Regions from separate parts of the Gordonia sp. PDNC005 genome, predicted to be linked through region 2. Evidence: riboswitches for the same ligand, from Rfam matches in the RefSeq annotation. Region 2 holds a riboswitch; the other holds the start of a gene.
The links. A riboswitch is a leader RNA that binds a small molecule or an ion and turns the genes downstream of it on or off. The one in region 2 is predicted to bind cobalamin.

Region 1: it holds a riboswitch for cobalamin, as region 2 does, so the genes downstream of both, JVX90_RS12735 (ABC transporter substrate-binding protein) here and metE (5-methyltetrahydropteroyltriglutamate--homocysteine S-methyltransferase) in region 2, are expected to answer to the same signal.

Annotation. Positions count from the first base shown of each region.
Region 1 is NZ_CP070351.1:2,675,930-2,683,523, forward strand. Features, by position in the region: gene JVX90_RS12720 ((2Fe-2S) ferredoxin domain-containing protein) at 1-131, opposite strand, end outside; gene JVX90_RS12725 (ABC transporter ATP-binding protein) at 128-919, opposite strand; gene JVX90_RS12730 (iron chelate uptake ABC transporter family permease subunit) at 916-1,893, opposite strand; gene JVX90_RS12735 (ABC transporter substrate-binding protein) at 1,953-2,918, opposite strand; cobalamin riboswitch at 2,954-3,137, opposite strand; gene JVX90_RS12740 (CapA family protein) at 3,198-4,331, shown strand; gene JVX90_RS12745 (iron-containing redox enzyme family protein) at 4,449-5,480, opposite strand; gene JVX90_RS12750 (hypothetical protein) at 5,658-6,299, shown strand; gene JVX90_RS12755 (HemK2/MTQ2 family protein methyltransferase) at 6,301-7,005, shown strand; gene JVX90_RS12760 (CDGSH iron-sulfur domain-containing protein) at 7,002-7,232, shown strand; gene JVX90_RS12765 (DJ-1/PfpI/YhbO family deglycase/protease) at 7,248-7,594, shown strand, end outside.
Region 2 is NZ_CP070351.1:971,686-979,279, reverse strand. Features, by position in the region: partial or broken gene JVX90_RS04635 (carboxyl transferase domain-containing protein) at 1-2,120, shown strand, start outside; gene JVX90_RS04630 (mechanosensitive ion channel domain-containing protein) at 2,184-3,107, opposite strand; gene ykgO (type B 50S ribosomal protein L36) at 3,223-3,345, shown strand; cobalamin riboswitch at 3,482-3,680, shown strand; gene metE (5-methyltetrahydropteroyltriglutamate--homocysteine S-methyltransferase) at 3,815-6,133, shown strand; gene JVX90_RS04615 (pyruvate carboxylase) at 6,231-7,594, opposite strand, start outside.

The sequences.
Region 1 (7,594 bases), 1.7 Mb from region 2:
CCCAAGACCGCGGTCTGCACCGTCGTTCCGGGGAATCGACGCCGGGCGTGCTCGAGAGCGTCGGCGACCTCGTCTGCGGGATCACCGCCCCGGTCGGTCGGCGCTGTGACGATCACCCATTCCGCCGTCATCGTTTCCGCCGCTCGACGGTCCCGCAGGTGATGATCAGCGGCCTGCCGCTGCGCGGATGTGTGGCGACCTCTGCGTCGAGGCCGTACACCTCGGCGAGGAGATCACTGGTCAGAACCTCACGCGGCGCACCTGCGGCGACTAGCCCGCCACGGTCGAGAATCACCAGTCGGTCGCAGAACTCCGCCGCGAGCGACAGGTCGTGAAGCGCGACGAGTGCAGTGCGCCCACTGCTTCGGACGCCGGTGAGCAACTCGTACGCCGCCGCCGGATCGAGATGGTTGGTCGGTTCGTCGAGCACAAGCACCTCGGGACGCTGAGCGAGGGCCCGTGCGACCTGAGTCCGTTGCCGTTCCCCTCCGGACAGAGTCTGCCAGGTGCGGGACCGCAGATGGCTGATGCGCATCGCGGCAAGGTGCTCGTCGACGTCGGCGAAGCCCGAGGGCGCCGCCCAGCCCGTCCGGTGCGGGATGGCGCCCAGCCCGACCACCTGCTCCACCGTGAGGTCCAGTTCGGTCGCCACGTGCTGCTCGACGACCGCGACCCTCCGTGCGTACTCCCGACGACCGAACTCCTCCACCGGACGACCGCCGATACAGACCGTCCCCGACGACGGCCTGCGCCATCGTGCGACCAACGAGAGCAGCGTCGTCTTGCCCGACCCGTTCGGCCCGATCAGACCGGTCACCGCCCCGGCGGGAGCAGTGCACGAGACGCCGTCGACCAGAACCTTCGACTTCACATGGACGCTCGCATCGATCACACGGATATCCGGCGGCGGCCCGTTCACGCGGAGCCTCCTCTGCGCCGGAGCAGCCACACGAATACCGGCACGCCGATCACGGCGGTGACCAGGCCCACCGGGATCTCCTGGTGCGCGACCACCGTTCTGGCCAATACGTCCGCCCACACCAGGAGCAGAGCACCCACCAGCAGAACCACGGGGAGCAGTCGCGCGTGCAGAGGTCCGACGATCATCCTCGCCGCGTGCGGCACGACGAGGCCGACGAATCCGATGATCCCGCTGTGCGCGACCATCACCGCGGTGCAGACCGACACGATCGTGTAGAGCAGCCACCGCGTGGCGGTGACGTTGACCCCGAGCGACATGGCGCTGCGCTCCCCGAAAGCGAACGCGTCGAGGGTCCTCGACGACACGACGATCACCACCGCGGCGATCAGGACCATCGCCAGGAGCAACGGCATCGTCGACCACCGCGCGCCGGCCAGCGATCCGAGTGTCCAGCGCATGACCCTGTCGGCGGCTCCGACATCCGCTCGCAGGATCATGATCGCGGTGAGTGCCGCACCCGCTTGCGCGACGGCGACTCCCGCCAGGATCAGCCGGCCTGGCAGCAATGCGCCGGTCCTCGTGGTCGCGATCGCAAAGACTGCGAACAACGCCAGGAGCGCTCCGACGAACGCCGCAATCGCCACTGCTGGACCACCGGTCAGCCCGACGACGGTGATTCCGAGCGTGAGGACAGCCGTGGCGCCGACCGAGGCCCCGGACGCCAGGCCGAGGATGTAGGGATCGGCAAGGACATTTCCCGTCAGCGACTGCAGGACGGCCCCGCACAGTGCCAACCCCGCGCCCACCACTGCGCCCTCCACCACCCGGGGAAGACGCAGGTCGACGACGATGTAGGCAGTGTTGGCGTCAACGCCCGACCCGAGCCCGAACTGTCCGGCGACGGCGCGGTACACCTCGCCGAGTCCGATGTCGACCGAGCCCGCGAGCACGCCGACTCCCATGCTCAGCACCAGCAGGACTGACAGAATAACGATCCACCCCGCGTACACCGAGGCCGATCGCGCGACGGTCAGTGCTTCGCCAGTTGGTCGGACACGGTGGACGCCCCGTCGATCAGGCGGGGCCCCGGAGTGCTCGCCGAGAACGGCAGAACCACAAACGCCCCTGCCTTGACGGCCTTCAGGTTCTTCAGCACCGGATCGTTCTCCAGGTAGGTCCGCTTCGCCTGTGCGGTGTCCCACGAGGCGTCGGCGAGAACGATCACGTCAGGGTCGGCCCGGACGACACTCTCCCAGTCGCCGTCGGCCCAGTTCCCGTCGATGCCCGCGAACACGTTCCGCGCGCCGACCGCGTCGATGATCAACTGCGGTCCGCCCTTCCCGCCGCCGACATACGGCGTGGTGGTTCCGCTGTCATACCAGAAGATCCGCTTCCCACGGCCGGCCGCCGACGCCTCGACGCGCGCGAGCACGTCACGCATCCGCTTGTTCACCGCGTCCGCCTCTTCGGTGCGGCCGAACAGCACTCCGTTGTCTGAGGTCTCGCCTGCGATCGCATCCCACGACGACTCGGCGCGTTTGCTCTTGTCGTTGCACGCGAACGGTGACACGTACGAGGCGATGCCGAGCGCGTCGAGCTCTTCCTGACTGCCGAGCGCCTTCTCGTCGAACGCCGTGCCGTACGACGCAAGAAGCAGATCCGGCTTCCGCGTGATCACGGTCTCGCGGTCCGGGAACTCCTTCGCGAGGACGGGAATCTTGTTGTAGGCCGCGGCCCACTGCGGGGCGATCGTGTCGTCGAGGTACGCGGTGCCGATCATCTGCTCCCCCGCACCGATCGACAGCGCGGTCTCCGTCGCGCCCTGGTTCAGGGTGATCGCGGCCTTCGCCGGGGCGGTCAGCGACACGGTGCGGCCGCAATTCTGCAGACTGATGGCGCCGGACTCCGTCTCGTCACCGCCGTTCGTGCTTGTGCATCCGGCCAACAACAACGACATCGCGGCGATCGAGGCGCCGACTGTGAAACGGGTACGCAAAGTACGCCCGCCTTCCATGACTCGTGGAAAACCTACTTCGGGGGGTCGGTCACGGCCGGTCTCCTGGCTTCGCAGGGTCTACCGGCGGAACGACCTTCCCGGGCGCTGCCCAGTGGCTGAAGACGTCAACTTCACGGTCCCGCCGGACCTGCTCACAGTGGCGAGTACCGCGCCGGATCTTCACCGGACTTCCCGAACACCGTGACGTCGGTGCGATAGTACCCGAGTTACACCGTTCGACGGCTTGCGGCGGTCTGCGCCACCGGGTTGGATGTGCGGGTGCGATCGGTACGAATCGGCCTCTGTGCCGTGTTGGTGACTGCTGTTCTGGCCGTCGGAGGCAGTGGTGCTCCACTGATGCTGCAGTCCGCCGACAGTGCGGCCTTCGCCGCCGACGGGACTCCCGTCGCGCGGCAGCGGAACGGTCCGAGCACGACGACCATCACGATCAGTTGGGTCGGCGACAACATCCTCGGCACCGACAGCGACTTCGGCGGCGGGACCCTTCCGGAGCTGTGGGCGCGTGCGGGCAGGTCCCCGAACTACTTCTTCCAGAACGTGAAACGGTACTTCACCGCGGACGATCTGACCGTGGCGAACTTCGAGGTCGCACTGACCGACGAGCGCCGCGAACGGTACAAGGGCGACGGCGAGACCTACCATTTCTACGGCGACCCTGCGGTCGCCGAATCCCTGCCCGCCGCCGGCATCGACGTCGTCACCTTGGCCAACAACCACACGTTCGATTACGGCCAGGCCGGCTTCGACGACACCATACGCACGTTGGACGCCGTCGGCGTCGACTACGTCGGAACCGGACACGGGTCTGAGGGTTCGGCGTATGACTTCCGGGTCATCCGCGATGTCAAGGGCGTCCGGGTCGGACTGGTCGGATATCAAGCGTGGGCCGACACGGCGTCATTCCGTGCCAAAGTCCGCACCGACTTCTCGACGCTGCGCGCGGAGGGCGCACAGGTGGTGATCCCGTTCTTCCACTGGGGAATCGAGGCGGAGAACAGGCCGTACGAGGTGCAGACCTCGCTCGCCGAGTTCGCTGTCGACCAGGGCGCCGACGCCGTCATCGGCACACACCCGCACGTGCTTCAGTCGATGTCGACGTACAAGGGCAGGTTGATCGCCTACTCACTCGGCAACTTCTCCTTCGGAGGCAACACCAACCCATCGGACAAACGGACCATGATCCTGCAGACTCGGCTCACCGTCACAGGCGAACGCGTGTCGAGATCGGAGTTCCGGGTGATCCCCACTCGTCTGTCGCGCGACGCCGAATTCAACGACTACGTGCCGACGCCTTACCGCGGCGCCGAGAAGGCGGAGACGTTGGAGTTCATCAACGAGATCTCGCCAGACCTCAACGGCCGAATCAGCACACGTTTCCGAACTGTCGAGTGAACCGACCTCGTGTTTCGGTGATGCGCCCGGAGGGCACTCGAACTTCGATGGCGAGACCGTGGTCCGCGAGGCGACGTGCATCAGGCGCTGGCATCAACGTCGGCTCATGTTCGACGACTACGGGAGCTGACCGGCGCGGTTCGTGCCCATCAACGATTCGCCTGACTCCCACACAGCGGTGAACGCCGCGTCGAGCCGGTCCTCCACCACCTGCAACGCTCGGATCCCGAACAAGACGTCGTCGTGCAGCGACGGCTCGTCCGCGAGCAGGGAGGCGACCACCTCGTCTCTCATGACGAGTTCGTGGACAGCGTCGGCTTCGACATGCTCTCGGTAGAACAGTCGTGCGGGTTCCGGGGCGTCGATGCGATCGAGCCCGGCCAGCAGCCACCCCGATCCCACCGGCGACGTCATTTCGGTGGCCGCGAAGTGTCCGACTGTCGCTCCCCGTCGGGATCGACGAAGGCCGAAGCACGACATCAAGTTGACCGGTGCGAGAACCGCCGCCGGCGCCGCATCGAGATACGCCAAGTACCCGTCATCGAGTTTCATCGACGACAGCAACTCGGCGAACAGCGCCTGGTGCACCCGGTCGGCTCGGCCCGCTCCGTACTCGTCGTACTCGACTGCGACGAACAACGCCTTCGCCGCAGGCCGAAGACGTGGGATCGCCCACGCGTGCGGGTCAGCCTCCTTGAGGTGATAGATGGACCGGGCAGCGAAGTAGTCGTTGAACTCGTCCTCGGTGCCGTGCCTCTTCAAGTGCGCGGTCACACCCGAGGGCACAACACGGGCCAGCGCACCCAGTTGTGCATCCGCAGATCCCTCGCCGGGCAGACTGTCAGCCTCCGCGCCGACAGCGGCGAGAAAGAGGTCTTCCAATCGGATGCGCGCCGCGATGAGTGCCGGATCCCACTCGCAGTCCCGGCCGGCGTCGGACCAGCCTCGATAGTGGAGTTCATGGCATACGAGGAGCCCGAGATGAACGTCGTCGCCCCACGGGTCGAGATCCTCCGGGAGATCGATCCGCGTCGGAGCGTCGACGGGAGCTGCACGGATCGCTTCGATGATCCGCTGGGACACCGGGCCGCGAGAGCCGGGCAGCGGACGGTGAGCGAAGTGTGTCGGATTCCTGATCTGTCGAGTCACGAGTAACGGATACCCGGCTCCGTGAGCCGTCAAACGCCCGGTGTCCGGGTGGTATTCGCCCTCAAACCTATGAAGCTCCAGGTCGGCCGCGGTTCGCGCGTCTGCGGCGCGGCGGAGGATTGACTCCCGCCTGATCGGGGTATCCCGGTCTGACGAACATCACCGTAGGAGGGATCCATGAGAGACACCATCGCGGGCCTGACGTCGACAGCCACACCCGGCGCGTTGCTTCACCGCTCCGGCCTCGTTGTACGCGGAGACGCGGTTTCCGAGTCCGACCACCTTCCGATCCGATCGGGGCCGGTCACGGTGCGTCTGTCCAAGGCACTCGGGTCGCCCGGACCCATGCCCGACGTGGTCGGGGTCGCCGTGCGATTCCCTCCGTCGACTGTGCTCGTCGGCGCCGACAGCGGCCGCTGGGACTTGATGCTGTCGGGGCCCGAGCATCGTATTGCAGGCCTGCCCGTGATGCGGCCGGCATTTCGCTGGAACGCGGTCCCGCTGACGGCACACGGACAGTTCCAGTACCGCGAGCGAACGTGGCGGGTGTTCGGTGAACTGCTCACACCGACAAACGGCTCCGGCCTCGATCTCGAAGACCTCAGTCGTGGGCTCTCCCGTGCCCCGGGAGGCCTGACGTTGACCGCAGAACTCGACGGACAGCCGAGTGTGCCGTTGGCGACGATCGAGTTCGGAGGCGATCCGATAGCGGAGGACTTCGCCGGGTTCGATCCGATGTCGGTCCCGGACGACGTGCGACCGGTCCGAGGCTGGTGGGACGACCTGCGGCATGCGGCATATCGCGGACGGAACGGCTGATATGACATTCCCACTGACCTCGCCGGACGCGCCAGTCGTACCGAACGACCTCCACGGTGTGTACCGACCGCAGGAGGACACCTGCCTCCTCATTGACGCGCTGTCATCCGTCGACTTCGTCGGCGCCAAGATGCTCGACCTGTGCACCGGTTCGGGGGCGGTGGCGATCGCAGGCGCGCTACGAGGTGCCGATGTGACGGCTGTGGACTCGTGCCCTCACGCGGTCGACGCCACCCGTCTCGCGGCCGTCCAGGCCGGCGTGGCCCTCACTGTCAGCCGGTCTGATGTGGCAGCGGTGGAGCAGACCGGATTCGACCTCGTCACCTGCAACCCTCCCTATGTGCCGACACCGCCGGGAACAGAGGCGTCCGCCGTCGGACCGAGCCACGCCTGGAACGCCGGGCCCAACGGTCGAGCCGTGCTCGATGTCGTCTGCGCGGTGCTGCCCCGGCTGTTGGCGGAGGACGGGACCGCACTCGTCGTCCAGTCCGAACTCGCCGACGTCGACGCGACCGTGGCGGCGCTGCGAGGGGCGGGACTCCGGGCGAAAGTCGTTCGTGAACGTCTGATCCCGTTCGGCCCGGTCGTCGAGTCGCGAAGAGAACTCCTGGTCCGCAAGGGATTCCTGGACCCGACAAGCGAAAAGGAATCGATAGTCGTGATTCGCGCCCAACGAGCTGGCCGATCCCCGAGAGAGGCGACATGACAAACCGCGACGACCGAGCTCGTCGGGTGCGGGTCGTTCCGAAGGGACCGATCCTAGTCGACGGACCAGTCGAGGTGGAATGTCCCGATGGTTCCGTCGTCCGCTGCGACCGCTTCAAAGTCGCGATCTGTGCGTGTGGACTCAGCGCCACCGCACCGCTGTGCGACGCGAGCCACCGTCGGCGGCTCACACCGGCCGGGGCCAGGAGAGAAAGAGAACACCACTGACGACAGGAGACAACAATGACCGACGACGACCCGATTCACAAAGGCTCCGCGCCGAAGACGCCTCCGGCCGGACGGCCGCTCGATGGGGCGGTGGTGGCCATTCTCGCAGCCGATGGTGTTGAGGAGGTCGAGTTGACGGCACCACGAGAAGCCGTGGAGCGGGCAGGCGCGCGCACAGTGCTCGTGTCCCTTCACGACGGCGAGATCCAAGCCTTCCACAACGATGTCGAGCCCGCGGCTCGGTTCGCCGTCGACAAGGTGATCACGGACGTGTCTGTGGCCGACTTCGACGCGCTGATCCTGCCAGGCGGAACGACGAATCCCGACAAGTTGCGACAGGACGTGCACGCCGTCGACTTTGT
Region 2 (7,594 bases):
TGTTCCGCGCCGTCGCCAAGGCCAACCCGGCTGACGACCGGCTCATCGCGTTCGCCCAGATCCGCGACCTGACCGCGGTGACCGACGACGACGGGCTGCTGACCCTGCCGACTGCGGAGACCACCTTCGCCACCTGTGTGGACACCATCCGCTCGGCGCAGGCCCAGCGCCCGCGCGGCAAGCGGTTCAACACCAACCGCATCGTCATGTACATCTGGCCGCCGTTGGACGTGTCGCGCGAGCAGGTCCGAAAGATCGTCGCGCACACGGTCCGCACCCAGTCCGTCGACGGCGCCGGCCTGGAAGAGGTGCTGCTGATCGCCCGCCAGCGCGATCGGGACACGCGTGAACTGACGAAGGTCGCGATCCATGTGACGTTCGACGACAACGGCCGCCCGTTGGTCACCGTCGGCGATCCGAGCAACGATCCCGTCGAACCGATCGACGCGTACCGCCAGAAGGTCCTCAAGGCCACCAGCCGCGGCACCGCCTACCCGTACGAACTCGTCGAGCAGCTCGGCGACTTCACCGAGTACGACCTGAACGACGACGGCGCACTCGAACCGGTCGATCGTGCGAAGGGCCGCAACACCGCGGCAGTCGTCGTCGGCACGGTGAGCACGCCTACGGCGAAGTACCCGGAAGGGGTTCGTCGTGTGGTCATGCTCGGCGATCCGACGAAGGCGCTCGGCGCCCTCACCGAACCCGAGTGCCGCCGCTACATCGCAGCTCTCGATCTCGCCGAGGAGCAGCAGCTTCCCGTCGAGTGGTACGCGATCTCGTCCGGTGCTGCAGTCAAGATGGACTCGGGCACCGAGAACCTCGACTGGGTGGCGGCCGCACTCAAGCGGATCGTCGAGTTCACGCAGGACGGCGGCGAGATCAACATCGTCGTCAGCGGCATCAACGTCGGGGGTCAGGCCTATTGGAACGCCGAGGCGACGATGCTCATGCACACCAAGGGCATTCTGGTGATGACACCCGATTCGTCGATGGTGTTGACCGGCAAGCAGGCGCTCGACTTCTCCGGTGGCGTGTCGGCTGAGGACAACTTCGGGCTCGGCGGGTACGACCGCATCATGGGACCGAATGGCGAGGCCCAGTACTGGGCGCCGAACACCGCCGCTGCCATCGAGATCGTCATGAGCCACTACGACCACACCTATGTCGCGCCGGGTGAGGCCGGACCGCGCGGTGCGACGAGCTCCGACCCGATCGACCGTGACATCTCGGCCTTCCCGCACGATCTGGAGGGCAGCGACTTCGCGACGGTCGGCGAGATCTTCTCGGCGACCGCCAACCCGGACCGCAAGAAGCCCTTCGACATCCGGTCCGTCATGCGCGCGGTGGTCGACCAGGACATGCCCGCGCTGGAACGGTGGGCAGGCATGGCCGACGCCGAGACGGTCGTTGTGCAGGACACCCACCTGGGCGGTCACGCGGTGACCCTGATCGGCATCGAGTCGACGCCGATCAACCGTCGGGGTTTCCTCCCGACCGACGGTCCGGACACGTTCAGTGCCGGCACCCTGTTCCCGCAGTCCTCGAAGAAGGCCGCCCGGGCCATCAACGCGGCGAGCGGCAACCGTCCGGTCGTCGTCCTGGCGAACCTGTCGGGCTTCGACGGCTCGCCCGAGTCGCTGCGCAAGCTGCAGCTCGAGTACGGCGCCGAGATCGGCCGCGCGATCATCAACTTCGACGGCCCGATCGTCTTCTGCGTAATCTCGCGCTACCACGGCGGTGCGTTCGTCGTGTTCTCCAAGGCGCTGAACCCGAACATGACCGTTCTGGCCATCGACGGTTCGTTCGCGTCGGTGCTCGGCGGTGCACCCGCCGCGGCCGTCGTGTTCTCCGGCGAGGTCGGCGTACGTACCGCGAACGATCCCCGCGTCGAGGCCCTCGCAGAACGCGTCACCGAGGCCACGGGCGCCGACCGCGCGACCCTGGCAGCCGAACTCGACGAACTCCGCACCTCGGTGCGGGCCGAGAAGATCTCCGAGATGGCAGCGGAGTTCGACGCCGTCCACGACATCAACCGCGCGGTCCGCGTCGGTTCGGTCGACGAGGTCATCGCTGCGGCGGAACTGCGTCCGAAGTTGATCGGCGCGATCACGACGTAGTTCGGAGCTCTGCCAGACGGGAGCGGCCCTTCACTCTTTCGGTGGAGGGCCGCTCGTCGTCTGTCAGGCCTGTGTCGGCGCCCCGGGTGCGACCCACGGCTGGAGCGGCAGTCGTATCCCCTCGGTGTCGAACGCGCGCAGGATCCTGCTGCGCAGGTGACGCTGCACAGACCACTGCGCTCCGGGCTCGGTCCTGACGGTGAGCCGCAGCTCGGCGTGTGACGGAGTGACCTCCTGAACGCCCAGCATCTCCGGCTCCCCGCGAACGTTCTTCACCACGGCCCCCTCAGTTGCTGCGTCGACGGCCGCCGCAAGAGCGACGTCTTGGGCACGGTCGAGGTCGACGTCGGTCGCGACCGGCACCTCCACGCGGGCGACCGCGAAGTCCTGACTCATGTTGCCGACGCGTTCGATCTCACCGTTGCGGATGTACCAGAGGGTCCCGTCCATGTCGCGCACGGTGGTGATCCGCAGTCCGACCGATTCGATCTCACCGACAACATCGCCGAAGTCCGCGATGTCGCCCACCCCGTACTGGTCCTCCATCATCATGAAGACTCCCGACACGAAATCGGCGACGAGGTGCTGGGCACCGAAACCTATCGCGAGTCCGATGATTCCGGCGGACGCGATGAACGGGGCGATGTTCACGTCGAGCTCGGACAGGATCGAGAGCGCCAACCACACCACGACGACCACCGAGACGGTCGACTTGAGCACCGACCCGATGGTCTTGGCGCGCTGCGCCCGTCGGGCGACCACCCTGGGGGCGGTCCTGTTAGTCCGATCCCGGAGGGCTTTGATCATCCCTGGACGTTCGTCGGGCGCGGTGCGCGATCTGGGCCGCGTCGCTCGATCGATCACCCGGAAGAGCAGCCATCTGATCACCAACGCGGCGACGACGTAGCAGGCGATTCTGACCGGCGTCTCGATCAGCCACGCGCGGTTCGCTTCTGTCCATTCGAATGCGATCACTTGAGTAGACATGGTCCCGACCGTACGGACGATGTCGCATCTCGACATCCTCCCTGGGTACGAGGAGCACAGCGGCGACGCTCCATGTGATAGTAATGATTGTCATTTTCATTATAGAGGAGGAACCATGAAGGTCCGATCATCGCTGCGGTCGCTGAAGAACCAACCCGGCGCACAGGTGGTGAAGCGACACGGACGCGTGTACGTCATCAACAAGCTGAATCCCAGGTTCAAGGCACGCCAAGGATGACCTTTCGTCCATGACGCCAGGGTTAAACCCACGTCATCCTTCGATGATGGATTCGCGATTGCACGTCGATAGACTGTGGCCGCAATCGGTTCGCTCGGCAGCGCTCACCATGGAGCCCCTGTGTCGCCGTCGAGCGTCGACGTGGTGCCGCCCCGGCGTCGTCACGAAGAGGGAATCCGGTGAGAAACCGGAGCTGTCCCGCAGCGGTATGTCGGAACGACCGCCGTCACACGCACTGGACCCGTGAACATCCGGGTCTGGGAAGCGACGGCCAGTAGGTGCGCCCACGCGCCCGCCGACGAGCCCGAAGACCTGCCGGTTGTACTGGGCGCGCCGCGCCCGGTGGCTGTCCGCCTCGTGGATTGGGCGATGACACCGAGTGCACGGTCGTCGTTCGACGGACCGTCCATTCGTGACATCTCCCGCAGGGCGACGGCCGTCCGCACCGCATGCAGGAGATACAACAGTCATGTCCCTCGACACGACACATCCGACAACATCCCCCTTCAACGCGACCGTGCCGGGCACGGCGCGTATCGGAGCGAATCGAGAGCTCAAGCGCGCAGTCGAAGCCTATTGGGCCGGTCGGTCCGACCGTGCCGCTCTCGAATCGGTCGCCGCAGTCCTTCGCCGCGACGGATGGCGCCAACTCTTGACCGCCGGACTCGACTCGATCCCGGTCAACACGTTCTCGTACTACGACCAGATCCTCGACACCGCTGTACTCCTCGGAGCGCTTCCGACACGCGTCGCGTCGATCGACGACCCGCTAGACGCGTACTTCGCGGCCGCGCGCGGTTCAGACGGCGCCGGAAGCGAAGCGAGCGGGCCTTGTTCACACGGCGTGGCGCCGCTGGAGATGACGAAGTGGTTCGACACGAACTACCACTATCTGGTGCCGGAGATCGGCGCGGACATCACGTTCGCACTCGATCCGACCAAGGTGCTGTCCGAGCTCGCCGAAGCCCGGGCGCAAGGCGTCCCCGCCCGGCCGGTGGTGATCGGGCCGATCACGTTCCTCGGGCTGTCCAAGCCCGCGACGGCGGACGATGCGAACCCGCTGTCGCGCATCGACGAGCTGATCCCGCTGTATGTCGACCTGCTCGAGCGTTTGGCTGCCGCGGGTGCGTCATGGGTGCAGATCGACGAGCCGATCCTGGTGACCGACTCCCACGAGGGTCTCGCTGAACTGGCCGAACGCGTCTACGGCACACTGGCCGCGGCGACGGATCGCCCGTCGATCCTCGTGCAGACGTACTTCGGCGATGCGGGCGACGCCCTGGCCGCATTGGCACGGACCGACGTCGAAGGTGTCGGCGTCGATCTGGTGAGCGGGTCCGTCGAGACCGTGCTGGCTGCTGGTCTCGACGACAAGCACGTCGTCGCGGGTGTGGTCGACGGCCGCAACGTGTGGCGTACCGACCTCGACGCGGCGCTGGGCCGCCTCGAGTCGATCCGCGGAGTCGTCGGCACGCTCGCGGTGTCCACGTCCTGTTCCACGCTGCACGTCCCCTACACGCTGCGCGGCGAGGACGGTCTCGACCCGGCGCTGCACGGCTGGCTGGCGTTCGCCGAGGAGAAGGTCGGCGAGGTCACCGCATTGGGTCGGGCCTACGCGCACGGCCGGGCCTACCAGGCTGCCGAGTTCGACGCCGCACGTGCCGCGCTGGCATCCCGCTCAGGCGATCCGCGTCTGCACGTCGACTCCGTCCGCGGCCGCCTCGCTGCTCTGACAAGCGCCGACTCGACCCGTACGGCCGCCGCCGATCGCCGCGTGATCCAGGACGCCGCGCTCGGCCTGCCGACTCTCGCGACCACCACGATCGGCTCGTATCCGCAGACCACTGACATCCGCAAGGCGCGTCAGGCGTTGCGCACCGGTGCGATCGACGAGGCCGGCTACGTCGAGCGCATGCGCGCCGAGATCGCCGATGTCATCGCATTGCAGGAGCGGATCGGACTCGATGTGCTCGTGCACGGCGAGCCCGAGCGCAACGACATGGTGCAGTACTTCGCCGAGCAGCTCGACGGGTTCTTCGCCACCGCGAACGGCTGGGTGCAGTCGTACGGCTCGCGCTGTGTCCGTCCGCCGATCCTCTTCGGCGACGTGGTGCGCCCGGCCGCGATGACCGTCGACTGGATCTCCTACGCTCAGTCGCTCACGTCCAAGCCTGTCAAGGGCATGCTGACCGGTCCGGTGACCATCCTGGCGTGGTCGTTCGTCCGGGACGATCAGCCGCTCGCCGTCTCGGCGAACCAGGTTGCGCTCGCCATCCGCGACGAGACCGTCGACCTCGAACGCTCGGGTGCCACGATCATCCAGGTCGATGAACCGGCCCTCCGTGAACTGCTGCCGCTGCGGGCCGCCGACCGGGAGGCGTACCTCGACTGGGCCGTCACGTCGTTCCGCCTGTCGACGGCGGGCGTGGCCGACGCGACGCAGATCCACACGCACCTGTGCTACTCGGAGTTCGGCGAGGTCATCGGCGCGATCGCGGGATTGGACGCCGACGTCACCTCCATCGAGGCGGCCCGCTCGCACATGGAGGTGCTCGCGGACCTCAACGCGATCGGCTTCGCGACGCAGGTGGGACCGGGCGTCTATGACATCCACTCGCCGCGCGTGCCGGGCGTCGACGAGATCGCCGCTTCACTGCGGGAGGCGTTGGCCGCGGTCCCGGCCGACCGTCTCTGGGTGAACCCCGACTGCGGACTCAAGACCCGCACCACGGCCGAGGTGACCGAAGCGCTGACCAACATGGTTCAGGCCGCGGCCGCCGTGCGCTGACCGGCCCACACGACGACTGCGGCCCGCGAGAATTCTCGCGGGCCACAGTCGTCGTCTGCCGCGGTCCGTTGGTGAGCCGGACCGCGGCGGACGGAGTTCAGCCGAGTTCCACCAGGAGGTCGCCCGGCGACACCTCGGTTGCGGTGGTGAACACGACTCGCCGAACGGTTCCCGCCGTCGGACTCGTGATCGACGCCTCCATCTTCATCGCCTCGATCGTCGCGACGACCGCCCCCGCGGCGACCGTGTCCCCCACGCCCACCGTCACCGACACGACACCGGCGAACGGTGCGCCGACATGGCTCGGATTGTTTTTATCCGCCTGTTCGGCGGCCGCGACGACCGCGTCCACACCGCGGTCCCGGACGAACACCGACCGCAGGTGGCCGTTGACGGTAAGCAGCACGGTACGGACGCCGGTGTCATCGGGCTCGCTGATCGCTTCCAGCGAGATCAGCAGGTCGACGCCCGGGCGCAACTTCACCCGATGCTCCAGACCGGGCTGCAGCCCGAAGAAGAACTGGTGCGCCGGAAGCTTGGACGTGTCGCCGAACTTCGCCAGGTGGTCGAGGTAGTCGGCCGTAGGGCCGGGGAACAGCAAGCGGTTCAGCGCCTGCCTGCGGACGGTTCCGCCCGTGTTCAGCGCATCGAGATCGTCCACTGTCAGTTCGGTCACGACACTGCGGCGTTCGCGGCCTGCGAGGACCAGTGATCGCAGCGGCTCGGGCCAACCGGCGGCCGGCTCCCCCAGTTCCCCGTTGAGGAAGCCGATTACCGAGTCGGGGATGTCGTACGCCGCCGGGTTGGCCGCGAACTGCTCTGCGGTCACACCCTGTGCGACGAATGCGATCGCCAGATCGCCGACCACCTTCGACGACGGTGTCACCTTCACCGGACGCAACAGCAGTTCGTTGGCCGCCGCATAGGCGTTCTCGACAGCTTCGAAGCGGTTGCCGACACCGATCGACGTCGCCTGCTGTCGCAGGTTCGACAGCTGCCCGCCCGGGATCTCGTGCGTGTACACCCGGCCCGTCGGCGCGGGGATGCCCGACTCGAACGGCGCATACTCGCGACGGACCGCCTCCCAATACGGCTCCATCGAGCACACAGCACCAAGGTCTAGTCCCGTGTCGTACTCGGTGTGCGCGGCCGCCGCCACGATCGCCGACAGCGACGGCTGACTCGTCGTCCCCGCCAATGCGGCACTCGCACCGTCGACCGCATCCGCACCGGCTTCCCACGCCGCGAGATACGTCGCCAACTGGCCGCCAGGCGTGTCGTGGGTGTGCAGGTGGATCGGCAGATCGAAGTTCGATCGCAGCGCCGACACCAGGGTGCGAGCCGCGGCCGGACGGAGCAGACCGGCCATGTCCTTGATCGCGAGCACGTGCGCGCCGGCGTCGACGATGTGCTCCGCCAACCGCAGGTAGTGGTCGAGGGTGTAGACGTCCTCGGCGGGGT